2 regions of the Mesorhizobium sp. M7A.F.Ce.TU.012.03.2.1 genome follow, and region 2 is predicted to be linked to the other one. Evidence: predicted binding sites of a transcription regulator. Region 2 holds the regulator's gene; the other holds the start of a gene.
What was found. Region 2 encodes PhoB, which activates phosphate uptake and scavenging genes when phosphate is short. Its sites were predicted from a motif close to TGTCATNNANCTGTCAT; they were not measured.
Positions count from the first base shown of each region.

Region 1: EJ079_RS29315 (LTA synthase family protein) is a predicted target of PhoB. The motif match lies at 2,572-2,588, and genes of this name have one in related genera.

Region 1 is NZ_CP034779.1:5,884,338-5,898,810, forward strand. It holds gene fabF (beta-ketoacyl-ACP synthase II) at 1-132, opposite strand, end outside; gene EJ079_RS29300 (acyl carrier protein) at 167-403, opposite strand; gene fabG (3-oxoacyl-[acyl-carrier-protein] reductase) at 614-1,351, opposite strand; gene fabD (ACP S-malonyltransferase) at 1,409-2,350, opposite strand; gene EJ079_RS29315 (LTA synthase family protein) at 2,627-4,561, shown strand; gene EJ079_RS29320 (hypothetical protein) at 4,609-4,962, opposite strand; gene rpsF (30S ribosomal protein S6) at 5,390-5,890, shown strand; gene rpsR (30S ribosomal protein S18) at 5,890-6,138, shown strand; gene rplI (50S ribosomal protein L9) at 6,358-6,942, shown strand; gene EJ079_RS29340 (cyclopropane-fatty-acyl-phospholipid synthase family protein) at 7,242-8,546, shown strand; gene EJ079_RS29345 (YnfA family protein) at 8,614-8,937, shown strand; gene EJ079_RS29350 (small ribosomal subunit Rsm22 family protein) at 8,939-9,910, shown strand; gene EJ079_RS29355 (DUF1428 domain-containing protein) at 10,050-10,763, shown strand; gene EJ079_RS29360 (YciI family protein) at 10,810-11,175, shown strand; gene EJ079_RS29365 (RNA polymerase sigma factor) at 11,172-12,401, shown strand; gene EJ079_RS29370 (replicative DNA helicase) at 12,630-14,120, shown strand; gene EJ079_RS29375 (hypothetical protein) at 14,142-14,473, shown strand, end outside.
Region 2 is NZ_CP034779.1:2,523,196-2,537,668, forward strand. It holds gene pstA (phosphate ABC transporter permease PstA) at 1-693, shown strand, start outside; gene pstB (phosphate ABC transporter ATP-binding protein PstB) at 711-1,535, shown strand; gene phoU (phosphate signaling complex protein PhoU) at 1,562-2,269, shown strand; gene phoB (phosphate regulon transcriptional regulator PhoB) at 2,286-2,975, shown strand; gene EJ079_RS12195 (ROK family protein) at 2,992-4,239, opposite strand; gene xylF (D-xylose ABC transporter substrate-binding protein) at 4,510-5,550, shown strand; gene EJ079_RS12205 (sugar ABC transporter permease) at 5,693-7,045, shown strand; gene EJ079_RS12210 (ATP-binding cassette domain-containing protein) at 7,057-7,857, shown strand; gene EJ079_RS12215 (CHASE domain-containing protein) at 7,985-9,613, shown strand; gene EJ079_RS12220 (membrane lipoprotein lipid attachment site-containing protein) at 9,709-9,954, opposite strand; gene EJ079_RS12225 (hypothetical protein) at 10,038-10,364, opposite strand; gene EJ079_RS33270 (hypothetical protein) at 10,515-10,766, shown strand; gene EJ079_RS12235 (sensor histidine kinase) at 10,794-11,825, opposite strand; gene EJ079_RS12240 (DUF1328 domain-containing protein) at 12,004-12,171, opposite strand; gene EJ079_RS12245 (response regulator) at 12,456-13,250, opposite strand; gene EJ079_RS12250 (NepR family anti-sigma factor) at 13,458-13,661, shown strand; gene EJ079_RS12255 (RNA polymerase sigma factor) at 13,665-14,216, shown strand; gene EJ079_RS12260 (response regulator) at 14,230-14,473, opposite strand, start outside.

The DNA.
Region 1 (14,473 bases), 3.4 Mb from region 2:
AAGATCCTCCACCTCGAACTCAGTGATGCGCTTGGCAGCGCTGCGGCCGGTCAGAAGTTCCTTCCAGCTGTGCTCGAAGCCCATGCCGAACGGCGACAGCAACCCAAGGCCCGTGACGACGACACGCCTCATCGCAGGTCCTCCCCGGTGATGACTGCGGAAAGCGTCAGGCCGAAGCCTTGTCGATGTACTTCACGGCATCGCCAACGGTCAGGATGGTCTCAGCCGCATCGTCGGGAATCTCGACGCCGAATTCTTCTTCGAACGCCATGACGAGTTCGACCGTGTCGAGGCTGTCGGCGCCCAGATCATCGATGAAGCTCGCCTGCTCCGTCACTTTGTCGGCATCGACGCCAAGGTGCTCGATGACGATCTTCTTGACGCGCTCTGCGGTGTCACTCATTTGGGCATCCTCGTCTTTTGTTTGTCTGTCTTCGTTAGCGGGCAGAATGCCGCTAATCAAGCTGAAAGATGGTCCTGCCGGAAACGCAACGACTACGGACCGGTTTTTGCCCGAACCGCCGGGTTGCGGGCCGCATTACACGAAAAATAGCTGAGGTCCAAGCCGAAATGGTCTCTTTTCACAACCCGCCGGCGTTGCTGCCGAACCTCGTCAAATCATAGCCATGCCGCCATTTACGTGGATGGTCTGGCCAGTGACGTAGGCGGCTTCGTTGGAGGCGAGATAAGCGACGGCGGACGCGACTTCAACGCTGGTGCCCATGCGCCGCGTCGGGATCGCCGCCATGATCGCCTCTTTCTGCTTGTCGTTGAGCTTGTCGGTCATCGCCGATTCGATGAAGCCCGGGGCGACGCAGTTGACGGTGATGTTGCGGGTGGCGATCTCCTGTGCCAGCGATTTGGAAAAGCCGATCATGCCGGCCTTTGAGGCGCAGTAATTGGTCTGGCCGGGATTGCCGGTGACGCCGACCACCGAGGTGATGTTGATGATGCGGCCATGGCGGCGGCGCATCATCGGGTGGGTGAGTTCGCGGGTCAGCCTGAACACGGCGGTCAGGTTGACCTCGAGCACGCTGTCCCAGTCGGCATCCGACATGCGCACGAACAGGCCGTCCTTGGTGATGCCGGCGTTGTTGACCAGGATGTCGACGCCTTCGAGATCGGCTTCGGCTTTCTGGCCGAGCGCCTTGACCTCCTCACGGTTGGACAAATTGGCCGGGAACAGCTTGACCCGGTCGCCAAGCTCGCTAGCCAGCGCTTCCAGTTTCTCGACGCGGGTGCCATGCAGGCCGACGATCGCGCCCTGCGCATGCAGCATCCTGGCGATAGCCTCGCCGATGCCCCCGGATGCGCCGGTGACGAGCGCCTTGCGGCCAGTCAATTCGAACATTTTTGTCTCCTGATTGAGAAGAGAACACCCTTTACGGGGATGGGATCAAATGACGCTTTATGCAAGCGCCGCCATGGCCGCCTCGACGTCAGCCGAGGTGCCGACCGACGCGGTGGCGACATCGCGGTTGATGCGCCGCGCCAATCCTGAAAGCACCTTGCCGGCGCCGATCTCGTAAAGTGTGGTGACGCCGTTTGCGCCGAACCATTCCACCGTCTCGCGCCAACGCACGCGGCCGGTTATCTGTTCGACCAGGCGGCGGGCGATCTCGTCCGGATCGCTGGTCGGGCTGACCGTGACATTGGAGAGGACGGGAACCACCGGCGCGTTCTTTGCCACGCCGGCCAGGGCTTCGCGCATGACGTTCGCGGCCGGCGCCATCAGCGCGGAATGGAAGGGCGCGGACACCTGCAGCATCAGCGCGCGTTTGGCGCCTTTCTCGGTGCACAGTTTCGCGGCCAGTTCGACCGCGGCCTTGGCGCCGGAGATGACCAGTTGGCCACCGCCATTGTCGTTGGCGATCTGGCAGACAGAGCCTTTGGCGGCTTCCGCGCAAGCGGCTTCGACATCGACCTGTTCCAATCCGATGATCGCCGCCATGGCGCCCTCGCCGGCCGGCACCGCCGCCTGCATGGCATTGCCGCGTATGCGCAGCAACCGGGCGGCATCGGCAACCGAAACGAAGCCGGCAGCGGCCAACGCCGAATATTCGCCCAGCGAATGACCGGCGACATAGGCGATCTTGCCTTTCAGCGAGAAGCCGCGCGATTCCAGCGCCCGGATCGCGGCCAGCGACACCGCCATCAGCGCCGGCTGCGCGTTGGCGGTCAGCGTCAACGTCTCTTCCGGCCCTTCCCAGATCAGCTTCGACAGGTTTTCGCCGAGCGCATCGTCGACTTCCTGGAAGACCCTGCGCGCTTCGGGGAAGGCGTCGGCGAGATCCTTGCCCATGCCGACCGCCTGGCTGCCTTGTCCGGGAAAGGTGAATGCAACGGCCATGCGAGGGCTCCCAAGGGCTGGTTTTGCTTGCCTGAAGACGGGTTTTTCTTGCCTGTGACGCATGGCGGGGCGCCAAGTCAAGCCCGGTTCGACCCTGCCCGAGGGCAGCCTCGTCCGCCGAGTGCCTGTTGCGAAAGGGTTTTTGGCGATCACTCCTGATGAAAACCGCTCACGATTCGTTTGCTGGCTCTTCTTATTTCCGTTACAGGCGCTAGCTTTGCGTGACAATTCCATGACAATCGAGTGACGTGCTTGTCGCTGGGTGGGGAAGTTAAAGTGGCAAAGAGTTACAAACGCACCGGCAAGGCCGCGCCACAGTTCCTGGAAGACGACCCCTCCACCGGCTATCTGCCGGGCAGGAGATGGCCGGTCGTGCGCTATGGGCTGATCAGCCTGGCGATCGCCGCTATCCTGGTGTTTGCCATCGAACTGATCGTGCGCGGCGACTTTGCCGGAACCATCTCCTTCTTCCTGCAGCCGTTCAAGCCGGGCTGGACCACCATCGTCGTGTTTGCGCTGCTCCTGATCGGCTTCGATGCGGTGCTCGGCCGCAGCCACCAGAGCCTGATGATCGTCGCGCCGCTGACCTTGTCGCTTGCTTTCGTCGGTCACCAGAAGTCGCACTATCTCGGCGATCCGCTCTATCCGACCGATTTCCTCTATGCCCGCCAGATCTTCGCGCTGCTGCCGCTTTTGGTACGCGAACGGCCGATGACCGCGCTTGCCATGGTCGTCGGCATCGTCGCCGGCCTGTCGCTGCTCGTCTACGGCTGGCGGCTATGGCGCCGCAAGGTTCCCGCACTCAGCCGCAAGGGGCGCCTTGCGCGGCTGACGCTGGCAGTGCCGCTACTCGCCTTCTTCGTTTCGATCATGGACTACGCTACCTTCTCCTGGACCAGGGATCGGCTGCAGATCATCCCGATCATGTGGGACCAGAAGGAAAACTATGCCTCCAACGGCTTTGCGCTGGCCTTTGCCCTCAACGTGCCGATGGCGCATGTCTCGGCGCCGCCGGGCTATTCCGACAAGGCGATCGCAGCGATAGCTAGGCCTGATGTGACCGCCTCGGTGCCGGCCGAGAAGCCGGACATCATCATCGTCATGAGCGAATCCTTCTGGGATCCGACCAAGTTGCCTGGCGTCACCATCACGCCAGATCCAATCCCCAATGTGCGGGCGCTGCGCTCGGGCTCGATGTTCTCGCCGGAGTTCGGCGGCATGACCGCCAATATCGAGTTCGAGGCGCTGACCGGCTTCTCCAACGCGTTCCTGCCGGCAGGCAGCATCCCCTATCAGCAATATGTGCGCACGCCGACGCCTTCGCTCGCGACCTTCCTGAAGAGCCAGGGTTACCGGGCGCGCGCCATCCATCCCGGCACCAACTGGTTCTGGAACCGTGGCGCGGTCTATGCCGATTTCGGCTTCAACGATTTCAAGTCGGAAGAGACGCTGCCGCCAATGCAAAAGCGCGGGCCACTGGCATCGGATGCGGCGATGACCGACGAGATCATCAGCGAGGCCGACGCCAGCGACGAGCCGGTGTTCTTCTTTGCGGTCAGCCTGCAAAACCACGGTCCCTACGAGCCGAACCGCTATTACAATCCCACGCATAGGGTGCAGGCGCCGATCAGCCAGTGGGCGCGCGAATCGCTACTCAGCTACGCCGAGGGCTCAGCCGATGCCGATCGCGGCCTCGAACGCCTCGTCGAATGGGCCAAGAAACGCTCCCGCCCCACCGTAATCGCCTTCTTCGGCGACCATCTGCCGCCGCTGGGGCCGGTCTATGTCGAAACCGGCTTCCTCAAGGACAATGTCGCGCCGCGCAAGGAAGCGTCGCCCGAGGCTGCTCTCGAGCATCACGAGACGCCGCTGGTCATCTGGTCGAACCGCACCGGGCCGGCTGAGCAGATGGGTGCCGTCAGCCCAGCCTTCCTGCCCTATCATATCCTGAAAACGGCCGGGATCAGCCATCCATACTACACCGGCTTCCTGGGCGAGATGAGCGAACGCTACCGTGTCGTCGACCGCAATCTTCTGCTGACGCCGGCTGGCGAAGCCACGCCCGATTGGGCGCGGCAGAAGGAGATCGATCCGGCGATCCGCGATTTCCGCCTGCTTCAGTATGATATGATGTTCGGCAAACGCCACGCGGCGCCCGACTTCTTCCCCGAAACGGTCGACAAGGACAAGGTTGTCGCCCATACGAGTTGAGCCCAACGATCCCTCAGGAGCCGGCCAGTCCGTCCCGGATCGCGCGTTCAGTTCGTCAATTGCAGCTTCGAGAACTTGTTGGCGATCTGCTGGAAAACGTCCGGCAATTTGGTCGGATCGTTGACTGCATAATAGCCGCTCGGATCAGAAGCGCAGGCGCTGTAAAGCGCGCGGTTGGCTGCGGTGTCGGATTGCAGCACCATGGTGTAGATTTGCACGCCCTCGTTCTTCAATTGCGTGCAGACGTTTTTGGTCCAGCCGTCGACATTGCGTGCCGCCGTCGTCTGGTTATCCGATCCGAAACGGCCGCCGGCCAGATAACCATATGATGTGTAGTCAGATTTCGTCGGCTGTTGGCTGGCGCCATAGACGACGTTCTCGCCGTCGGTGAGCAACAGCACGATCTTGCTGATGCCGGGCGTCTTCCACGGCGATGATGAATCGACCGTTGATGGCCAGGCTTCAACTCCACACAACCTGCTGGTGTGGTTAAGACGTGGTTGCCGGAAACCACAACTCCGACCGTTGCTGCTCCCCGATCATCGGCTAAGACACACGGGAATGCCGCTTGCGCTTGCTTTGCGGCCGGATTGCTGTATAGACGCCCGCAATCTGCCGGTCCTTGCTGGGGGCTGAACGGAGGGCCGGAGGTTTTTCAGAACCTTCGTGTGAAGCCGGAAGTGCTTCCGCCTCCCGTGTCTCCGCTCTCGACCGTCTCGTCATGCTCCTTTCTTCCCCCTGCCCCTTCGAGGGTTTGCGGGTCAGAGAAGTTGCAGAGGCTTTTGCCGCCGGGAACCGGGAGAGAAACGAAGAAAGGCATAGGACATAATGGCTCTTTACGAACATGTGTTTCTTGCCCGGCAGGACCTCTCGCAGCAGCAGGTCGATGCGCTTGTCGAACAGTACAAGGGTGTCATCTCCGCTAATGGCGGGTCCGTCGGCCGGGTCGAGAACTGGGGACTGAAGTCCCTCACCTACCGGGTCAACAAGAACCGGAAGGCTTACTACACGCTGATGGACCTGAATTGCCCGGCGGCCGCGCTCAACGAGATGGAGCGCCAGATGGGCCTGTCCGAGGACGTGCTGCGTTTCCTGACCATCAAGGTCGAGGCGCATGAGGAAGGCCCGTCGGCCATGATGCAGAAGCGCGAAGAGCGCTCGGAACGCGGCGGCTTCGGCGACCGTGACCGTGGCGATCGTGGTCCGCGTTCGTTCGGCGATCGTGATCGCGGCGACCGTGGCGATCGTCCGCCGCGCTCGTTCGGCGACGCCGGTGCCGATCGTGGTCCGCGCCGTCCGCGCGAAGGCTTTGAAGGGGGTGCAGAATAATGGTCGACATCAATCAGATCCCGACCCGGCGCCCGTTCCATCGCCGCCGCAAGACCTGCCCGTTCTCCGGCGCCAACGCGCCCAAGATCGACTACAAGGACGTGCGTCTGCTGCAGCGCTACATTTCTGAGCGCGGCAAGATCGTGCCGTCGCGCATCACCGCCGTCAGCCAGAAGAAGCAGCGCGAACTCGCCAAGGCGATCAAGCGCGCCCGCTTCCTCGGCCTGCTGCCCTACGTGGTTCGCTAATATCTCAAATGCGGGCGGTTCGCCGCCCGCTCTTCTCCCACGGCGACGGGCGCCGCAGGGCCGAACATCAAATCCCGGGTTGAGGTCAAAACCTCTAACTGCCGCAACAGGCAGGACAGCGACACCAGCGCCAAAGGCGCTCAAGCTTCCTGACCTGTTCCCAAGACATTCGGCGTCGATCTCATCGATAGATTGGCGCCCAACCGAAGGAACAAAACCATGGACGTCATTCTTCTCGAACGCGTTTCCCGTCTCGGCCAGATGGGCGATACCGTCAAGGTCAAGGACGGCTTCGCCCGTAACTTCCTGCTGCCGCAGGGTAAGGCGCTGCGCGCCAACGAAGCCAACAAGAAGAAGTTCGAAGGCCAGCGCGCCCAACTCGAAGCCCGTAACCTTGAGCGCAAGTCGGAAGCAGCCCAGGTCGCCGAAAAGCTCGACGGCAAGAGCTTCATCGCCGTTCGCTCCGCCGGCGAAACCGGACAGCTTTACGGTTCCGTTTCGACCCGCGACATCGCCGATCTGCTGACGGCGGAAGGTTTCTCGATCAACCGCAACCAGATCCTGCTCAACCAGCCGATCAAGACCATCGGTGTCACCAATGTGGCGATCGCGCTGCATCCGGAAGTCGAGGTCACCGTCACGCTCAACATCGCCCGCACGGCCGACGAAGCCGAGCGCCAGGCCAAGGGCGAGACTCTGACCACCGCCGAAGCGATCTATGGCGACGACATCAACGACAACGCCCGGCCGGAGAACTTCTTCGATCCGAACACCGAGTTTGAAGGCGGCGAAGACAACGCCTGATCATACATCGCAAAGAGGTTGAAGCTGCGCTCCGATCTCGATTGAAGCGTGCTTCGATCACTTTGCCGTCATCCAGCCATGCTGGACCAATGCCCGGGCCTCTCGCCCGGGCATTTTTGTGCCAAATGGAACTTTTCGAACCCCTATATATTGTTGCAGACTATGGCGTCGCGCGTCCTTTGGCCGCGCAAAGCACGCTGTGCAACTTTGGTTCGGCGCAAGATCTTCGGGGAAATCGACACTGATTTTCGCGGTCACGCGCCAAGGCAGCCTGTCTGGCCGAGAGGGGACATTTGGTCATGAATATCCTGTTGAAGCGCGTTCTCGACCGCCTGGTGCGTACCGGCAATCTCAAGGTGACCGGTCCCAAGGGCTCGGCTGTGGTTTTCGGCGACGGCAGCGGCGAACCGGTGCACATGCACATCAAGACCGCGCATGCCGAGCGCGCCATCACCTTCGATCCGATGTTGGCGGTGCCTGAAGCCTACATGGACGGCGAACTCGACATTCTAGAGGGCGGGGTGCTGGGTGTGATGCGCATCGCCTTCCAGAACATGGGCAGCGGCGGCATCGACGCCACCTGGTCGAAGGCCATCGAAGGCTTGCGCCACGCCTTCCGCCGGCTGCAGCAGATCAACACCGCCTCGCGCTCGCGGCGCAACGTGCAGCGACACTACGATTTGTCGGGCGACCTCTACCGGCTCTTCCTCGACGAGGACATGCAATATTCCTGCGCCTATTTCGAGCAGCCGGACATGACGCTCGACGAAGCGCAGGCCGCCAAGAAACGCCACATCGCCGCCAAGCTCCGGCTGAAGGCCGGCCAGACGGTGCTCGACATCGGCTCCGGCTGGGGCGGGCTTGGCCTCTACCTCGCCAAGGCGTTCGACGTCGACGTGCAGGGCGTGACGCTGTCGACCGAGCAGCATGGCGTCGCCACCGACCGGGCGCACGCGCAAGGGCTGGAAAGCCGTGTGCACTTCGAGCTGAAGGACTACCGCGAACTCAACGAGCGTTTCGACCGCATCGTCTCGGTCGGTATGTTCGAGCATGTCGGCGTCAACCACTACCGTACGTTCTTCGACAAGAGCGCGACGCTGCTCAAGCCCGATGGCGTGATGCTGTTGCACACGATCGGCCGTTCCGGCGTGCCGTGGGCGACCAGCGCCTTCATCCGCAAATACATCTTCCCGGGCGGCTACATCCCGTCGCTCTCGGAAGTCATGCCGGCGATCGAGAAGTCGGGCCTGGTCGTCACCGACGTCGAGATCCTGCGGCTCCACTATGCCGATACGCTGAAGCACTGGGGCGAGCGCTTCGCCGCCAACCGCGACAAGGCCAAGGCGATCTATGACGAGCGCTTCTGCCGCATGTGGGAATTCTATCTGGCGGCCTCGGAAGCCGCCTTCCGCTGGCAGGACCTGGTCATCTTCCAGATCCAGATCACCAAGAAGAACGATACGCTGCCGATGTCGCGCGACTACATGGCCAAATGCGAAAAGGCGCTTGAGATGCGCGACATGGGGCATCGTGAAACGGCACCGGTAAAAAAGAGCCCTGCCGCCAAGCCGGTTCGCCGCCGCAAGGTTGCTGACCAGGAATAGCATTGCCGCTTGCCATTGCCGGCGCCTGCACTGAAAAAGGTCCCGTGACCGTCGCGGGACCTTTTTCATGACCTACGTCCTCTATGCCGCCGCCGCTCTGGCCGAGATCGCCGGCTGCTTTTCGTTCTGGGCCTGGTGGCGGTTGGAAAAGTCGCCGCTTTGGCTGCTTCCCGGCCTCGCCTCGCTCGCCCTGTTCGGCTTCCTGCTGGCGCTGGTCGACACGTCAGCCGCCGGTCGTGCCTACGCCGCCTATGGCGGCATCTACATCGCGGCGTCGCTTGGCTGGCTGTGGCTGGTGGAGGGCGTTCGCCCCGACCGCTGGGATCTTGCCGGTGCCGCGCTCTGCATTGCCGGCGCTTCGGTGATCCTTCTCGTCCCGCGGGGCGCGTGAGATGGAGTTGCCGGCCTCCCTTCGCCAAGGTGTCGAGCGCCTGCTCGAAAACGTTCCTCTTGCGGTACTCAAGCAAGCGGCAAAAACGCTGTCCGACCGTTATCGTGCCGAGTTGCGTGACGGCCGTTTGCACATGGCCGAGGATCTGGCAGTGAAAGCCTATCTGGCGACGCGGCTGCCGGCGACCTATGCCGCGATCCGCGCCAGCCTCGACGCGCTGAGCGACGCAAAGCCCGGCTTTCAACCCAGGAGCCTGCTCGATGTCGGCGCCGGCCCTGGCACGGTGCTTTGGGCCACGACCGACCTGTGGCCCGATCTCGAACAGGCAGTGTTGTTCGAAGCCAGTGCGGCAGTGCGCAAAGTCGGCGAGACGCTTGCCGGCGACACAATTGCCGCCCAGACCAGATGGCTGGCGGGTGATGCCACCATCGACCTTGTCGACCTCAAGCCGGCCGATCTGGTCACTTGCGCCTATGTACTCGATGAAATCGCTCCCGCATCACTGCCGAAGCTCATCGGCCGGCTCTGGCAACTCACCGGCGACACGCTGCTGATCGTCGAGCCGGGAACCCCTGCCGGCTGGCAGCGCATCCTTGCCGTGCGCCGGCAGCTGATCGAGGCGGGCGCGCATGTGCTTGCGCCTTGCCCGCATCAGGCGCCCTGCCCGCTCACCGCGCCCGACTGGTGCCACTTTTCCCGCCGCGTCGCCCGCTCGCGCCTGCATCGGCTGGCCAAGGACGCCGACGTGCCGTGGGAAGACGAGAAGTTCATCTATGTTGCGGCTTCTCGCGATGGACCCACATCACGCCAGGCGCGGGTTCTTGCACCACCGAAGTCCGGTTCCGGCAAGGTTCTGCTCAAGCTTTGCCGGGACGACGGCACCGCCGCCGAGCGCTTGTTCACCAAGCGCGACGGCGCCGACTTCAAGCTGGCCCGGCGCCTGGACTGGGGCGACAGGCTGGCTTCCGAATAGACAGCAGCAGCGTTTGCGGCCGCCTCGAAGAAAAATTGCGAGGCGATGTCGAATCCAGGCCGTGCCGTTCGACCATTGGCGTTCTCGGACCTTGAGACGCCAAGGGTGTCAAACGGCATCAGCCAACAGGAGAAACGCAATGAGCTATATCGCAGGATTTGTCGCCGGGGTGCCCGCCGCCAACAAGGAAGCTTACCGCAGGCATGTCGCCGAGGTGGCATCGGTGCTGAAGGAGTTCGGCACCACCCGCATGGTCGAAGGATGGGGCGACGACGTGCCCGGCGGCAAGATCACCGACTTCAAGGGAGCCGTGAAGGCAAAGCCGGATGAAGTCATCACCTTTTCATGGCACGAATACGCGGACAAGGCGGCGGCGGACGCGGCCTATCAGACGATGATGAGCGACCCGCGCATGGCGGAGATCGGCGCGTCCATGCCCTTTGACGGCAAGCGCATGATCATCGGTGGCTTCACGCCGGTTATCGACCTGAACACGACCGGCAAGACGGGCTATATCGATGGCTCGCTGGTGCCGGTGCCGGCCGCCAACAAGCAAGCCTACCTTGCCGTGGCGGCGAAGCAGGCCGCGGTGATCAAAGAGCACGGCGCAATCCGCGTCGTCGAAGCGTGGGGCGACGATGTTCCCGACGGCAAGATCACCGATTACCGTGGCGCCGTAAAAGCGACGGGCGACGAGGTCGTCGTCTATGCCTGGGTCGAATGGCCGTCGAAGCAGGTGCGCGACGACGCCTGGAAAAAGGTGATTGCCGATCCGCGCATGTATGCCGACACCATGCCCTACGACAACCAGCGCCGGGTCCATGGCGGCTTTGCGCCGATCCTCGACGCCTGATCCCAAGAACCCTAGTTTTCGACAATCCTGGAAAAGGAAATCCACCATGCGTTACGCCTGTCTCATCTATTACCACCCCAAAACATTGTTCGGCGGCAGCCCGGAGGCCAATGCCGCGCTGGCCGAATGCTCCGGATATGACGAGGTGCTCAAAGCCAGCGGCCACTTCGTAACCGCCGAGGCTTTGGTGCTGCCGGAGGAGGCGATGACCGTGCAGGTCCGCGACGGCAAGATGTCGACCGTCGACGGTCCGTTCATGGAGACCAAGGAGATCCTGGGCGGCATCATCGTCATCGAGGCCCGCGATCTCAACGAGGCGGTGCGGGTGGCAAGCGGCCATCCGCTGGCAACGATCGGCTATGTCGAAGTCCGCCCGGTCGTCGACTTCAGCCAGCCGCCGCCGGTCCTGTGAGCACCGTCGGCCCGCGCAGCGCCCTGGAGGCGGCCTACCGCACCGAGGCGCGGCGCGTGCTGGCGACCTTGATCCGCCTGCTCGGCGGTTTCGACGCGGCGGAGGAGGCCTTGCATGAGGCCTTCACTGCTGCCGCCGAGCAATGGCCGCGCCAGGGTGTGCCGGCCAACCCCTATTCCTGGCTGGTCTCGGCCGGCCGCTTCAGGACCATCGACCGCTGGCGCCGGGAAGCGCGGCTGACCGGGGCCCTTCCCGAGCTCACGGCTTTGGCCGAGCCGACACGGGAACCAGCCATGCCGGAAGACATCGAGGACGACGAATTGCGGCTCATTTTCGTCTGCTGCCACCCGGCGCTGACGCCGGATGCACGCATTGCCCTGACCCTGCGCGAAGTGGGTGGTTTGACCACCGAGGAGATTGCCCGCGCCTATCTGACGCCGGCACCGACCATTGCGCAACGCATCGTGCGGGCCAAGGCGAAGATCCGGGACGAGGCGATCCCCTACGAGGTGCCCGACCGCGCCGACCTGCCGGTGCGTCTCGAGAGCGCGCTGCAGGTGATCTACCTGATCTTCAACGAGGGTTACGCGGCCACCGAGGGGCCGAACCTGACGCGGGCCGATCTGTGCGCCGAGGCGATCCGGCTCGGCCGGCTGATGGTCGAACTGCTCGACCAGCCGGAGGCGCAAGGGCTGCTTGCCTTGATGCTGCTGCACGAGGCGCGGCGCGCGACGCGGGTCAATGCCAGCGGCGACCTTGTCCTGCTGGAGGATCAGGACCGCACGCTGTGGGACCGTTCGCTGATCGCCGAGGCCGACGGCCTGATCGGTCGGGCGATCGCCTCGCGCCGCATCGGACCGTATATCCTGCAGGCGGCCATCGCTTCCGTCCACGCCGAGGCGGCAGGCACGGCGGAGACCGACTGGGTACAGATCGTCGCGCTTTACGATGTGCTCGGCCGCGTCGACCCCTCACCGGTCGTGGCACTCAACCGCGCCGCGGCCATAGGCATGCGCGACGGCCCGCAGGCCGGACTGGCGGCAATCGAGGCGGTCATGACACAAGGCGGGCTGGACGGCTACCATCTGGCGCACGCGGCGCGAGCAGACATGCAGCGCAGGCTTGGCTTGACCGAAGCGGCAAGGACCTCCTACCGGCGGGCGATCGAGTTGACCCGGCAACCGGTGGAACGCCGGTTCATCGAGGGGCGACTCGGTCAGCTTTGAGCGGGATGGCTGCACAGGAAACCAGCGCTTGTTTTCCTGTTTTGTTCTCCCTATAGACGGCGCTACATTCGTTCTTTCGATTCGAGTCAATTGTGATTCTTTCCACCGAAAAAACTCGGCTGTGAATCGCGGGTATCAAAGCTGATTGGACAGGCACTGGTGCAGATAAGTCAGCATGGACTTGTCACGTTCTGATATCGAAAGGCCGGGATCGAAATCGGGGATATCATGGCAGAAGCAGCGCGAAAATTCGGCGTGGCGGAAACACCGCTTTATCGTGAAGCGCCCAACAACATCGAGGCCGAGCAAGCGCTGCTCGGCGCCATCCTCGTTAACAACGACGCCTTCTATCGCGTCTCGGACTTCCTCAAGGCCAGCCATTTCTACGAGCCGCTGCACCGCAAGATCTTCGAGGTGGCGTCCGAGTTCATCCGTATGGGCAAGGTCGCGACGCCGATCACGCTGAAAACCTTCCTGCCCGCCGACGAGAAGGTCGGCGACATGACGATGGCGCAATATGTCGTGCGGCTGGCGGTCGAGGCTGTGACCGTCGTCAACGCCACGGACTATGGCCGCGCCATCTATGACCTTGCGACGCGCCGCGCGTTGATCACGGTCGGCGAGGACATGGTCAACATCGCCTATGACGCGCCGGTCGACATGGCGCCCGGCGAACAGATCGAGGATGCCGAGCGGCGGCTGTTCGAGCTGGCCGAAAACGGCCGCTACGACGGCGGTTTCGAAAGCTTTTCCGATGCGTTGAAGAATGCCGTGGACATGGCCAGCGCGGCCTATATGCGCGATGGCCACCTGTCCGGCATTGCCACCGGCCTGCGCGATCTCGACCACCGCATGGGCGGCCTGCAGCCTTCGGATTTGATCATCATCGCCGGCCGTCCGGGCATGGGCAAGACGTCGCTGGCCACCAACATCGCCTACAACATCGCTGCCGCCTATGAGCCTGCCCAGCAGGCCGACGGTTCGGTCAAGGCGGCCAATGGCGGCGTCGTCGGTTTCTTCTCGCTCGAAATGTCGTCGGAGCAGCTGGCCACCCGCATCATCTCCGAGCAGACCGAGATCCCATCGTCGAAAATCCGGCGCGGCGATCTGACGGAGGCCGATTTCGGCAAGCTCGTTGCCTACACGCAGGAGAACCATAAACGGCCGCTCTATATCGACCAGACGGGCGGTATTTCCATTGCCCAGCTTGCGGCGCGCGCCCGCCGCCTCAAGCGTCAGCGCGGGCTTGACCTGATGGTCATCGACTATATCCAGCTGATGCAGGGTTCGTCCGCCAAGGCATCGCAGAACCGCGTCCAGGAAATCACCGAGATCACTACCGGGCTGAAGGCGCTCGGCAAGGAGCTGGGCGTGCCGATCATCGCCCTCTCACAGCTCTCGCGTCAGGTCGAAAGCCGCGACGACAAACATCCCCAGCTGTCCGACCTGCGCGAATCGGGTTCGATCGAGCAGGACGCCGACGTGGTGCTGTTCGTGTACCGCGAGGAATATTACATCAAGAACAAGGAGCCGGAGAAAGGCACGCCCGAGCATCTCGCCTGGGAGACGAAGATGATCGAGGTCCAGGGCAAGGCCGAAGTGATCATCGCCAAGCAGCGCCACGGACCGACCGGCACCGTCAGCCTTGCCTTCCAGGGCGAGTTCACCCGCTTCTCCGACCTCGCCGAGGAGCATCATCTGCCGGAAAGGTTCGAGTAGGCATGGTCGCGGAGCAACCGATTGGACTTTAGCAATATCTATCAGAGGATGAAATTTGAAGAGTACGAAATCTCCGAGGAAGAACGCGCGCAACTCACTGATTATTTGAAATCAGCCGGGTCAATTTCTCGTCCTCAATCGCATGCCGGTTTGCTGGTGTTCTGCTATTCAAGCGAACCGACGCCCGGGAACATTGAATTGGTGAGGAAATTCCTTGCCAAGCATGTCGAAGACTATACCCGCAGCGCGGCAGTTACCGGCCTCTACCGCATTTGGAAGCTGGGCAAGACCTCCGACATTGATGATCTGCTTGGCCTTTTGGAACGTTGGTCCGTGGAGTCTCAGCATGACAC
Region 2 (14,473 bases):
AGCCGCCCGGAAACCTCGGGCATGGGCGTGGCGATCATCGGCTCGTTTTATATGATGGTAATCGTGTTGCTCCTGGCGCTACCGATCGGCGTCGCCGCCTCCATCTATCTGGAGGAGTTCGCCAAGAAGAACCGTTTCACCGACCTTATCGAGGTCAACATCAACAATCTGGCAGCGGTGCCGTCAATCGTCTTCGGCTTGCTCGGCCTCGCGGTGTTCATCAATTTCCTGGGCATGCCGCGCTCCGCCGCTTTCGTCGGCGGCCTGGTGCTGACACTGATGACGCTGCCGACGATCATCATCGCGACGCGCGCTGCACTTGCCGCGGTGCCGCCGTCGATCCGCTCGGCGGCTCTCGGTCTTGGCGCCTCCAAGATGCAGATGGTGTTCCAGCACATCCTGCCGCTTGCCGCACCCGGCATCCTCACCGGCACCATCATCGGTCTAGCGCGTGCGCTCGGTGAAACCGCGCCCCTGCTGCTAATCGGCATGGTCGCCTTCGTCGCCGATCCACCGACGACGCCTTTCGATCCGGCCACCGCGCTGCCGGTGCAGATCTATATGTGGGCGAACGAGGCCGAACGCGCCTTCGTCGAGCGCATGTCGGGCGCGATCATCATCCTGCTCGTCTTCCTCATGGCCATGAACATCACCGCGATCGTGCTTCGGCGTCGGTTCGAGCGGCGCTGGTAGAAAAAAGGCATTTTGGTATGAACATCATGACCGAACAGTCCCTTGAAAACGCAGTGGGCGATAAGATGAACGCCAAGTCGAACGAAGTGATCAAAATGCGCGGCGACAAGGTCGGCGTGTTCTATGGCGAGAAGCAGGCGCTGTTCGATGTCAATCTCGACGTCCGCCTGAATCAGGTGACGGCGCTGATCGGCCCCTCCGGCTGCGGCAAGTCGACCTTCCTGCGTTGCCTCAACCGCATGAACGACACCATCGATTCCGCGCGGGTAACCGGCAAGATAACGCTCGACGAAGAAGACATCTACGACAAGAACATCGATGTCGTCGAACTCAGGGCGCGCGTCGGCATGGTGTTTCAGAAACCCAATCCGTTCCCCAAGTCGATCTACGAGAACGTCGCCTATGGCCCGCGCATCCACGGATTGGCCAAGCGCAAGGCCGACATGGATCAGATCGTCGAGTCGAGCCTGAAGAAGGCGGCAATCTGGAACGAGGTGAAGGACCGTTTGCAGGAACCTGGCACGGGTCTTTCCGGTGGCCAGCAGCAGCGTCTGTGCATTGCACGCGCCATCGCCGTGTCGCCCGAGGTGATCCTGATGGACGAGCCGTGTTCGGCGCTCGATCCGATCGCCACTGCTCGCGTCGAGGAACTGATCGACGAACTGCGCCAGAACTATACGATCGTCATCGTCACCCATTCGATGCAGCAGGCAGCGCGCGTGTCGCAGCGCACCGCGATGTTCCATCTAGGCTATCTGGTCGAGGAGGGCGCCACCGACAAGATGTTCACCACCCCCGACGACAAACGCACCCAGGACTACATCACCGGCCGGTTCGGCTGAGCTCAGGCATATGAGGGACGAAGATCATGGGTGAACATACCGTTGCATCTTTCGATGAGGATCTGGAGCAGATCAGCCAGCTGATCCGCGACATGGGCGATCTCGCCCGCTCGATGGTCAGTGGCTCGACCAAGGCTTTGCTCAATTCGGACAATGCGCTGGCGCAGCGCGTGGTTTCCGACGATGCCATCATGGATGCCCGCCAGCGCGAGCTGGACGATCGCGCCATCACGCTGATCGCCAAGCGCCAGCCAATGGCCAACGATCTGCGTGCGGTGGTCGGTTCGATCCGCATGGCCGGCGACCTCGAGCGCATCGGCGACCTTGCCAAGAACATCGCCAAGCGCGTCGGCACTGTCGGGCTGAGCGTCACGCCGCACGATCTTTCGCATTCGATCGACGCGATGGCGCAGCTGGTGCTGATCCAGGTGCAGGGGGTCGTCGACGAGTATGCCGCCGCTGACGCGGCAGCGCTTGCCACGCTCAGAAACAATGATGAACGCATCGACGTCAAATACACCTCGGTGTTCCGCGAGCTGCTGACCTACATGATGGAAGATCCCCGCAACATCACGGCGTGCACGCACCTGTTGTTTTGCGCCAAGAACCTCGAGCGGATCGGCGACCACGTGACCAACATCGCCGAAAATGCCTACTATGTTTTGACCGGCACGCAGCTGCCAGCCAATCGTCCGAAGCAGGACGAGACGGCAATGTCCGCGCCAGCGGCATAACAGGGGTGACCAGCCGATGATCGCACCACGCATCATGGTGGTGGAGGATGAGGAGCCGCTAGGCGTGCTGCTCCGCTACAATCTTGAATCCGAAGGTTACCAGGTCGAGGTGGTGACGCGCGGCGATGAGGCCGAAATCCGGCTGCAGGAGAACGTTCCCGATCTTCTGGTGCTCGACTGGATGGTGCCTGCGGTTTCGGGCATCGAACTCTGCCGGCGCCTGCGAATGCGTCCCGAGACCGAGCGGCTGCCGATCATCATGCTGACCGCGCGAGGCGAGGAAAGCGACCGCGTGCGCGGCCTGTCGACCGGCGCCGACGACTATCTGGTCAAGCCCTTCTCGACGCCAGAGTTCATGGCCAGGGTCAAGGCGCTGCTGCGCCGGGCCAAGCCGGAAGTGCTGTCCAGCGTGCTAAAGGTCGGCGATATCGTGCTCGATCGCGAGTCGCACCGTGTCTATCGCAAGAAGAGCGAGATCCGGCTTGGGCCGACGGAATTCCGCCTGCTCGAATTCATGATGCGCCATCCAGGCCGCGTGTTCTCGCGCAGCCAGCTGCTCGACAATGTCTGGGGCGAGACGATCTACATCGACGAGCGCACGGTCGACGTGCATGTCGGCCGGCTGCGCAAGGCGGTCAACAATGGCCGTATGCCTGATGTCATCCGCACGATCCGTGGGGCCGGATACGCCATCCGAGAGGACTGAACTCCCTCGTTTGAACTCACGCCACGTTCTTGCCGCCGAAACCGGATCTCGCCTGCACGCCCGGCGCAAAAATCTCCTGATCGACGAAGATCAGCGCCCGCATGGCGCAGCCCTCGCGGATCAGCGGCAGTTCGTTCGGCTCGGTGTCGAAGGAAATCGATTTGGAATGCTGGCCGCCGGCGGTCTGGGCAATCGCTTGCCGCAATGCCGGCTCGATCAGGTCGAAGGCGGCGGCGCTGACACCGACCATGGCGACCGGCGCCGGATCGATCAGCGCGAACAGGCTGCCGAGGCCGTAGCCGAGCGCTTCGCCGGCCTTGCGATAGGCTTCCCGTTCGGGTCCGTCACCTTCGCGGGCCGCGGCAGCCAGGGCGCGCATGTCGGCGTCGCTGACATCGGCAACGGGTTCTGCATCCTCGCCCATCTGCCTGGCGTTGCGCCAGATGGCGTAATTGCCCGCATAGGCTTCGACGCAGCCGCGCCGTCCGCAGCGACATAGCGCGCCGTTCGGCCGATGGATCATGTGGCCGAATTCGCCGCCCGAAGAATGGGTGCCGGTGAACAATTCGCCCTTCAGCACCAGTCCCATGCCGATGCCGTGCGACAAAAGGATAGCGATGAAATCGTCGCGGTAACGATCGGGGTCGCGCCAGCGCAGCGCCACCGCCATCATGTTGCAGTCGTTCTCCATTATGGCAGGGATGCCGAACTGGTCTTCGAATATGTCAGCGAAGGCGATGTCGGTGTGCGGCGTGATCGGCGACCACAGCATGGCGCGGGCACGGGTGTCGGTGATGCCCTGGATGGCCAGCGCGATGCGGGCGATGCTGCGCACGTCCAGGTCGGGATCTGCCAGGCGGCGCCGCACGATGGCCGTGCATTCCCCGATCAGCGACTCGCGCGACATCGTCAGCGTGTCCAGCCGGCGCTGTTCCTCGGATATTACCTGGCCGGCATAGTCGATGACGGCGACGGAGAGGAAGTTCAGCGACAGCACCACGGTCATTACCGCGGCCGCTTCCGGATTGAGACTGAGGCCGACCTGCGGCCGGCCGCGTTTGAGTGAGCCGGCCTCGCTCGGCTTGCTTTCGGTCAGGATGCCTTCGACGATCAGGTCCGCTGAAATCGCCGAGATGGTCGAATGGCTGAGGCTTGTGGTCGCGGCGATCTCGGTTCGCGACGGCTGTCCGGCGCGGCGCACTGCCGCGATCACCATGGCGCGGTTGCGGCGGCGCAGATCGTCGTGGCGGATTCCGACCGACATGTTCTTTCATATCCTCCCGGTCGCCGCGGTTCCTCCTGCCCCTGGAACGCTGTCGGTGACGCCGGTAAATACTGGCAGAAGCTGCAGGCCGTGTCATTTATTTATTCCGAGACTCGAAAAAAACTCGAAATGACATCAAAATCCATCAGAATCGATGTTGACAGCGTTCGGGCGTTGGCCCAGTATTTTTTCGAGGCTCGAAAAAATAGAGCCTCTGTGCCGGCCCTCGGGTCAGTTTGGTCGCGCCATACGCGGCGCAGGGAGGATAATATGAAAAGATTCACGGCCGCCATCCTGGCGGGTGCCGCCATGTCGCTGACGCTCGCGTCTGTCGCGCAGGCGAAGGACAAGGTCGTCGGCGTTTCGTGGTCCAACTTCCAGGAAGAACGCTGGAAGACCGACGAAGCCGCCATGAAGACGGCGATCGAGGCCGCTGGCGACAAGTACATCTCCGCCGATGCGCAGTCCAATCCCGGCAAGCAGCTTACCGATGTCGAAAGCCTGATCTCGCAGGGCGCTAATTCCCTGATCATCCTGGCGCAGGACGCTTCGGCCATCGGCCCGGCCGTGCAGAAGGCGCTGGACGAAGGCATTCCGGTCGTCGGCTATGACCGGCTGATCGAGAACAAGGACGTCTTCTATCTGACCTTCGACAACAAGGAAGTCGGCCGCATGCAGGCCCGCGAAGTGTTCAAGGTCAAGCCGGAAGGCAACTACGTCTTCATCAAGGGCTCCGGTGCCGATCCCAATGCCGACTTCCTGTTCTCGGGCTCGATGGAAGTGCTCAAGGAAGCCATCGACAGCGGCAAGATCAAGAATGTCGGCGAAGCCTACACGGATGGCTGGCTGCCCGCCAACGCCCAGAAGAACATGGAGCAGTTCCTGACCGCCAACGACAACAAGGTCGACGCGGTGGTCGCGGCCAATGACGGCACTGCCGGTGGCGTCGTCGCGGCGCTGACGGCTCAAGGCTTGGCCGGCACCGTGCCGGTCTCGGGTCAGGACGGCGACCACGCCGCGCTGAACCGCATCGCCCTCGGCACGCAAACCGTGTCGGTGTGGAAGGACGCGCGGGAGCTCGGCAAGAATGCCGCCGAGATCGCCTCGCAACTGGCCGACGGCAAGAAGACGAGCGACATCGCCGGCGCCAAGGACTTCACGACGCCGGGCGGCAACACCGTCAAGTCGCTGTTCCTGACCCCGGTTGCCATCACCAAGGACAATCTCAACGTCGTCATCGACGCCGGCTGGATCAAGAAGGACGAAGTCTGCGCGGGTGTCGCCGCCGGCACCGTGGCGGCCTGCAACTGATCCGTACCACTTTGAAATATCTGAACGCCGCGGCCCAAAAGCCGCGGCGTTTTCTCAAAGAATTCTGTTTCCGCATCATGCGGATAGCTTCTAGGCTGGGCTCCGGCATGCGCGTCAGACGGCCAGCCGGTGGGAGGAAACCATGACCGATACGACGTCAAACCCGCAGACCGATACGGCGCGCGCGTCGGAACTCGGCGCCGTCGCCCGGTTCCTGAAGGCGACCGAGATCGACACCCGCATGCTCGGCATGATCGGCGCGCTGCTGGTCATCTGGATTGGGCTGCATGTCATTTCCAGCCTGCGCCTTGGCGTCAATCCGCTCGATTTCGACAGCCGCACCTTTCTCACGCCGCGCAATCTGTGGAACCTGTCGGTGCAGACGTCCGCGGTTGCCATCATGGCCTGCGGCATGGTGCTGGTCATCGTCATGCGCAACATCGACCTGTCGGTCGGTTCCGCCGAGGGCCTGATCGGCATGGTGATGGGATTTGCCCAGGTGCATTTCCTGGTGCGCTTTGTCGGGCTCGAACTCGGCAACCCGTGGATCTGGGTCCTGGCACTGGTCATCGGCCTGGCGCTCGGCCTGTTGATCGGCGCTTTTCAAGGCTTCGTCATCGCCTATCTCGAAGTGCCCGCCTTTATCGTGACGCTGGGCGGCCTGCTGGTCTGGCGCGGTGCCGCCTGGTGGGTCACTTCAGGCCAGACCGTGGCGCCGCTTAACGCCACTTTTCAGCTGATGGGCGGTGGGCCGGCGGGATCGATCGGCGCGACCTGGAGCTGGATCGTTGGGATCGTCGCCTGCCTCGCCGTGGTGTTTGGGCTGTTCAACGGGCGGGTGCAGCGCAAGCGTTTCCGGTTTCCGCTACGTCCGATCTGGGCCGAGGCGCTGCTTGGAGTCGTCACCTGCGGCGCCATCATGGGTGCGGTCTGGCTCGCCAACTCCTACCCCTGGCCGATCGGCATCGTGAACAGATATGCGGCCGCCAACAACATCACCGTTCCCGAAGGCGGCCTGTTCATCGCCCACGGTATCGCCATACCGGTGCTGATGGCTGTCGCCGTCGGGCTGGTGATGACCTTCATCACCAACCGCACCCGTTTCGGCCGCTATGTGTTCGCCATCGGCGGCAATCCCGAGGCGGCTAATCTCGCCGGCATCAACACGCGATGGATCACCATGAAGGTGTTCATGATCATGGGCGTGCTGGCCACGATTGCCGCGGCGATCTCCTCGGCCCGGCAGAATTCGGCCACCAACGTGCTTGGAACGCTCGACGAACTGCTCGTCATTGCAGCCGCCGTGATCGGCGGCACGTCGCTTGCCGGCGGATCGGGAACGATCATCGGCGCCATGCTGGGCGCGCTGCTGATGCAGTCGCTGCAGTCCGGCATGGTGCTGCTCGGCGTCGACTCGCCGCTGCAGAGCATCGTCGTCGGGGCCGTACTGGTCATCGCCGTGTGGCTCGACACCGTCTATCGCAAGCGCGTCTAGGAGGGCATGCCATGAATGACAAGACTGCTCCTGCAGCCACCGCGCTGATCGACATGAGGAACATCTCGATCGCGTTTGGCGGCATCCGCGCCGTCGACGACGCCTCGATCGATCTTTTCCCCGGCGAGGTCGTGGCGCTGCTCGGCCACAATGGCGCCGGCAAGTCGACATTGATCAAGATCCTGTCCGGCGCCTACAAGCGCGATTCGGGCCAGATCTTCGTCAACGGCGAGGAGGCATCGATCTCCAATCCACGCGACGCCAAGAAATACGGCATCGAGACGATCTACCAGACGCTGGCGTTGGCCGACAATGTCGACGCCGCCGCCAATCTGTTCCTCGGCCGCGAGCTGATGACCGCCTGGGGTACGCTCGACGACGTTGCCATGGAGGCCGAGGCGCGCAAGGTGATGGGTCGGCTAAATCCCCGCTTCCAGCGCTTCAAGGAGCCGGTGATCAAGCTGTCGGGCGGCCAGCGGCAATCGGTGGCGATCGCGCGTGCGATCCTGTTCAACGCCCGCATCCTGATCATGGACGAGCCGACTGCGGCGCTTGGTCCGCAGGAAACGGCGCAGGTCGGCGAACTGGTCAAGCAGCTCAAGTCCGATGGCATCGGCATCTTCCTGATCAGCCACGACATCCACGATGTGTTCGAGCTTGCCGACCGGGTCTGCGTCATGAAGAACGGCCAGGTCGTTGGCACCGCCCGCACCACCGATGTCACCCAGGACGAGGTGCTGGGGATGATCATTCTTGGCAAATGCCCGCCGGGCGCCATTCCAGGACCGGGCGCGCTGAAGATCGCGGCCTGAGATCAAGCCAGCTCGCGGTTGCCGGACACGTGATATGCCAGCCGTAAGGATGGCTTGGCCTTGGCATTGTGTTGGCACGGCGACTTGCCCATAAAGGTCCGATATCGCTCAGGGACCGCACGATCCGTTGAAGAAGCTTTTCCCGATCATCGCCTTTATCGCCGTCGCACTAATCAGCATGGTGATGGCAGGTTTCGCCTATTTCGCCACACAGGAAGCCGCGCGCATCAAGTTCGAGGCGACTGCCGACGACGCGCTCAACCGGATCGAGAGCCGCATCGACCTGCATCTGTCGCTGCTGCGCTCGACGCAGGCCCTGTTCGACGCCCGCAATGGCGATATTTCTCGCAATGAGTTCAAGGCGTTCTTCAACGCGCTCGATGTCGACAAGAATTTCGCCGGCTTGCGCGGCATCGGTTTCCTCAGGCTGGCAAAGACGGGCGACGAGGCGACGGTCGAACGCGATATGCTGCACGATTATGGCGTCAGTCATCCAATCTACCCGGATACCACGCAACCCTGGCGTACCCCTATCGTGCTGTTCGAACCGCTGGATCCATCCAACCAAGCCGCCATCGGCTACGACATGTTCAGCGAACCGATGCGGCGTGTGGCGATCGAAAAGGCGATGTCCGACGACCAGCAGCACGCCAGCGGGTTGGTGCAGCTGGGCCAGGACACGGGCGCCTCGCAGACGTTCACCGGCTTCTTCGTTTTCGTGCGGCTCAATGTCGAAACCGCTCCCGACGTCATCAATGCTTCGATATCCTCGACATCAGGTTTTCTCTATGCGGCCTTCCGGGCTCGCGATCTGTTCCAGACCGCGCTCAGCCGGTCGCCGCTACTGCCGGTCAACACCGAAATCTATGACGGCGATGGTGCCGTGAGCGGCGACAATCTGCTGTTCCGGTCGGAGACGCCGCCAGCTTCGACTTTCGGCGACAGGCTGCTGGTCACCCGAAAGATCATCGTCGCCGGACGGCCATGGACTGTCCTGTTCCGGCCGACAAGCGCCTTCTCGCAGCCGTCGTCGCGCGCCATTCCGGTGATGCTGGGGCTATTCGGCCTGCTGTTGGCGGGCGCCATCGCGCTGGTGGCGCGATATCAGGAGCGGGCCTATGAGGCGGCGTCGCGGTTGCACGAAACCACGGAAAAGAGCCTGATCGAAAAAGACCTGATGCTGCAGGAGATGAAGCATCGCATCAAGAATTCGATCACCAGGGTGCTGGCGATCGCGCGCCAGACGGCATCGCGGGCTACCGACGTCAACGAGTTTTCCGCATCTTTCTCGGCCAGGCTGCAGGCGATGGCAGCGTCCCAGGACATGCTGACGCGCTCTCGCTGGCAGAAGGCCGATCTTGGCGATCTCTTGCGCATCGAACTCGGCCAGGTGTTCGGCAAGGAGTTGCCCGAGGGGCTGCTGTCAGGGCCGCAGGTGCTGCTTGACGAAACCACGACGCAAGCGCTCGGCCTGACCTTCCACGAACTGGCGACGAATGCGCTGAAATACGGCGAAGCCGGCAATTCCGTGGGGGCACTGAAAGTGGATTGGTCTCTGGAAGGGCGTGGGCGCGACAGGACGCTGGCCCTCAACTGGCGCGAAAACGGGCAGAAGAAACTCGAAGCTCCCGCCGAAACCGGCTTCGGCACCAAGCTGATCGATCTCAACGTGACGCGCGAATTACGCGGTACGATCAAGCGCGACTACCAGGCCAATGGGCTGAACGTGGAAATCAAAATTCCACTCGCCAATTGAGCGCGACCTTCTCCCGAAAAGGATCAAGCGCCGGACATGAAAAATCCGAAGGCCAGCGGACCAGCCTCCGGATCGACGTTTCGATTATCGCCGAATTAGTTGCAGCGAGCCGTGTAGATCCGGCCGCGATGATCGCGATATTGGCAATAGCCGTTGCGCAGATTGCGCACCAGCAGGCCGGAACCGGCGCCAACGGCCGCGCCGATCAGCGCGCCCTTGCCGCCGCCGACCAAGCCGCCGACACCGGCGCCGATCAAGCCGCCGCCAACCACGTCCTGTTCGGTCGAGGTGCAGCCGCTGACGGCAACCACCGCAACCAGGGCAATAATCATCTTCCGCATAGAGTCACTCCTCACTTTTTGTCCTCACTTGGTAAAGCTCCAGCTGCCATTTAGCATGAAATGACGGCCTTTGCTGCTGCAATCTATTGTTGGTGAAGATAGTCTTTTTCTGGGCCTGCCGCGTTCGACGCCATTACCAGGCTGGAAATTGCCAAAGAAGCGTCAAGCGTACCATCGGCGCGCACGTTCCAGACGATCTGATCATAGTCGTCTTCAAGCACCGGATCGACGGCAAGACATTTGGCGACGATGTGATCAGCCTGCCCTTGCACGTCGCCCAAGACGAATGGGCGCTCGGCCACACATTGCTCGGCGGTCGCGAAAATGCTGACGGGCACCTGGAGTTCACGGCAGTCGGCCATCGTGTTCGAGCAACCGATGACCAGCAGCAATGCAGCGATATGTTCCATGGCGGGAAAGTCCTCTCGCCATAGTAACGGTCTACATCAGCCAAAGTTCCTGGCTCGCTGGGCGGGCAGTAACTAAGACGGCGACAATTGATTCTGTCGCCGGCCGAAACGAGCTGGCCTCAATAGACCAGCTGGTACAGGGCGACCACCATGATCACCGCCACCAAGGCCAACGCAACAAGGCGCAAGGCTCCGTTGGGGACAGGGGCCAGCGGTGGCGCGGATGACTCGGAGTCCTCAAACTCGCCCATGGAAATCCGGGCGGCCTGCTCCAGTCTGTTCATGTCGACAACCGTCAAGGCATTCCTCCCGCACCATGCTGCAAATCCTGCTGCGGAAATGTTCGGTGATGCAACAGGTTCCAGCGGTATCTGGGAAAAACAGCATCTGCATTTATGGTGAACAGCTGGTTAAGAAAGCTCGGGTCGCTCAATCCGTCTCGAAATTGCCGTGCGGAACGACAAGGCGGTACTCGAGACGGCCAGCCGCGATTTCGAGCGTCGCCGTTCCGTTCAGTGACGCCGGCACGACCCGTTCGAGTGCGACACTGCCGAAGCGCTTCTCGCTACGCCTGACATCACTGGCTCCGATTGCCTCGGCCCATATCAGCGACAGGGAGGTTCCCGTGTCGGCGGCGGTCAGGTTGGCTGTAACATTGACGAATCCATCGGGCCGCGACAGGGCGCCATAGCTCACCGAATTGACGGCGAGTTCATGCATCGCAAGGCCGATATGCAGGGCAGCGTTGGGATTGAGATAGGGGTTTGCCCCCTGAAACCGCAGGCTGCGAACCGGATCACCGCCGTAGCGGCCCACCTGGCCCGATACGAGTTCGCGAAGTGCGGCGCCCCGCCAGTTGGAAGAGGTCACGAGATCCTGGGACGAAGCCAGCGATTGCAGCCGGCCGCGAAAACGTGTCAGGAAATCGCCGATGCTGTCGGAGTAGCGACCGGTCTGGGTGGCTATGCTCTGGATGATCGCCAGCAGGTTTTTCGAGCGATGGCTCACCTCCCGCAACAGAGTCGTCAGGGTCTGCTCACGGCGCTTCTGCTCGGTCGTCTCGACCATCGTGGTGACGACCCCTTGCACCGTGCCGCCGTCGCCGTGATCGGCATCGATCCAGACCTCAAACCAGCGGCTGCCATCCTCGACGGGAACGCTGATCTCGAGACGTTGGGGGTTGCCGGATGCAATGACGTCGCGCTTGGCCGCGCCGATGCGGTCGGCCTGCGCCTCCGGCAGAATACCGATGCTGTCGGCGGTGTCCGAAACCCAGGGCGCACGCATGTTGCGCGCCCATACGGTTTTCATCTCGCGATCCTGGTAGAGAACGGAAATGCCGGCATTGTGCAACGCATGCAGAAGGGCGCGGCCGAGCTGCATGCCGCTTTCGGCAGGATGGAGGGCGATGACTTCATCGCTTTGCACGTCGTCCTTCCTGTTTCCGGTCCTGGAACTCATCGGCCAAACTGTCCACCCAATTCAGGCTGAACGGCTCACCGGTGAATGGGTTCCAAAGAGGTTTCCCGAACCCGCCGCCAAAAAACGGTCCGCCGGACGGCGTCCTTTGAAGGACACCGCCCGGCGGTGGCTGGAAACCGTTTGAGGGGTGCGGCTTCCAGTGTTCGGCCGTCCGTCCTTACGAAGCCCGTTTGAACAGGCCCGCAAGAAGCGAAATGACCAGGAAAGCGAGGAAGATGAAAAACAATATCTGCGCTATGCCGGCAGATGTACCGGCGATGCCACCGAAACCAAGCGCGCCGGCGATGATCGCAACGACGAGAAATACGAGCGCCCAGTAAAGCATGATGCATCTCCTTCGAATGATGCGATAAAAACGTGGGTGGTTGCGGTTTGTTCCCACCCTTTGCCGAAAAAGACCGAGCTTGCAATTCGTTCGGCAGCCGGACGCGCAGGAAATTCGCCCTCACCGCCCGATGCGTGGATCAGGCGGCCCGAAGTGAAGAATTGAAGAATTGAGGAATTGATGAATTGACGATTTTGATGATCTGGAGAAATCGGCGAGCGAGGCTATCGCCTTCAATTCCTCAATTCCTCAATTCCTCAATTCCTCCACTCCTCAATTCGCGACTATGCTGCTGCTTTCGCCTGCCGGTCAAAAAACAGTGCCTGGCTGATCAGCGCCTTGACCATGTCGGGATTGAACGGCTTGGTGACCAGGAAGGCTGGTTCCGGCCGCTCGCCAGTCAACAGGCGCTCGGGGAAGGCGGTGATGAAGATGACCGGCACCGACGTCGATGACAGGATCTCGTTCACGGCCTCGATGCCGGAACTGCCGTCGGCAAGCTGGATGTCGGCCAGAACCATCTTCGGCCGTGTCTTGCCGAACATCATCACGGCCTCGGCATGGGTGCGCGCCGTTCCAACGACGCGGTGCCCGAGGCTCTCTACCATTTCTTCGATATCCATGGCGATCAGCGGTTCATCCTCGATGATCAGAACGTCGGTTGCCACCTGACGGGATATCTCGTTGCTCGCCTGGGCAAGCAGCTCTGAAAACTCCTGGTCGCCGACGTCGAGGATCTCAGCCGCTTCGTCCTCGCTGAAGCCTTCGACAGCCACGAGGAGGAAGGCCTGACGGGGCCGCGGCGCGATCGCATTCAGATTGGCGGCGGTGCGCTGTTCCCACGCCGATTGCGCCTGCTCCTGTGGAACGCGAATGGCGACCGATGTGAATAGCTTGGCGAAAACCTTGTACAGCGCGATGCGGTCGCTCGATGCTTCGGGAAATATCTCGATATCGGCGATGATGGCCTCGAGCATCGCGGCTACCAGCGCATCACCACTCTCTTGCGACCCGGAAACAGCCCGCGAGAAGCGGCGTAGGAAGGGCAGATGTGGTGCGATGGTGGCGGATAAGCTCATGGTAAGACGTCTCCCTCAGAATGACGTGAATGCGTAGCTGACTGCAAGCCCTGACGATAACGCGGATTTTTAGAAAAAGTTCCGCCTCGACGGAACAAATACCGGGGAGGGGCGTTTGGGGTCGGGATGGGCAACCAGACGAGGGCGCCGCTTGCGTTGTGTTGAGTATGATAAGAGCGGTTTGAGCGCTGGGAATACAAGGGCAAAATGAAGGATATGACGAAAGATATTCTGGCTGGCGCCGAGAGCAGGCGCCGGAATGGTTCTGGTGATGCTCTTGGGCCGAACTCCGAAATCGGACGCAAACTCAAACAATATTACGACGCGCTGGTCTCCGACGATGTGCCGGATCGCTTTTCCCAGTTGCTTAGCCAGCTGGAACGGGCTGAACCCGCACAGAAGAAGGACTGAGGCATGGCCGCGGTCTCACAAGGCTTCAAGACCGATCTGCTTGGGGCAATCCCAAGTCTGCGCGCGTTCGCCGTGTCGCTGACGCAAAATGCCGACAAAGCCGACGACCTCGTCCAGGAAACGCTCGTCAAGGCCTGGGACAAGCATGAGAGCTTCCAGCCCGGCACCAATCTCAAGGCCTGGCTTTTCACCATCCTGCGCAACGAGTTCTATTCGCAGATGCGCAAGCGCGGGCGCGAAGTGCAGGACAGCGACGGTATCATGACGGCCAGGCTTGCCGTTCATCCGGCCCAGCACGGCCAACTCGACCTGAAGGATTTTCGCGGCGCCCTGGAGCAATTGCCGGAGGACCAACGCGAAGCCATCATCCTCATCGGCGCATCTGGTTTCTCCTACGAGGAGGCCGCCGAGATCTGCGGTTGCGCGGTGGGAACGATCAAGAGCCGCGTCAGCCGAGCCCGTACGCGCTTGCAGGAGATCCTGAAAATATCAGGCGAGGACGAGTATGGTCCGGACGCAATTTCGGCCCAGGTAACGAGCTCGCCGGCGAGCTGACCGCGATCGTGTCTCAAGCGCGTCCGCAGGCCGCGGCGACTGCTTGCACGAGGTCTTCACCCGAATAGGGTTTGCCAACCAGCCTGACGCCCGGAAACGATGCCTTGATTTCATCGACATCCGAATAGCCCGACGCAAACACGAAAGGTATGCCTGCCGCGCGCAGCCCGGAGGCGAAATCGATGGTTGAGGCGCCGCCCAGCATCAAGTCGACAATGGCTGCATCGAATCGCGTGGCGACCTCGCGGCCATCGACC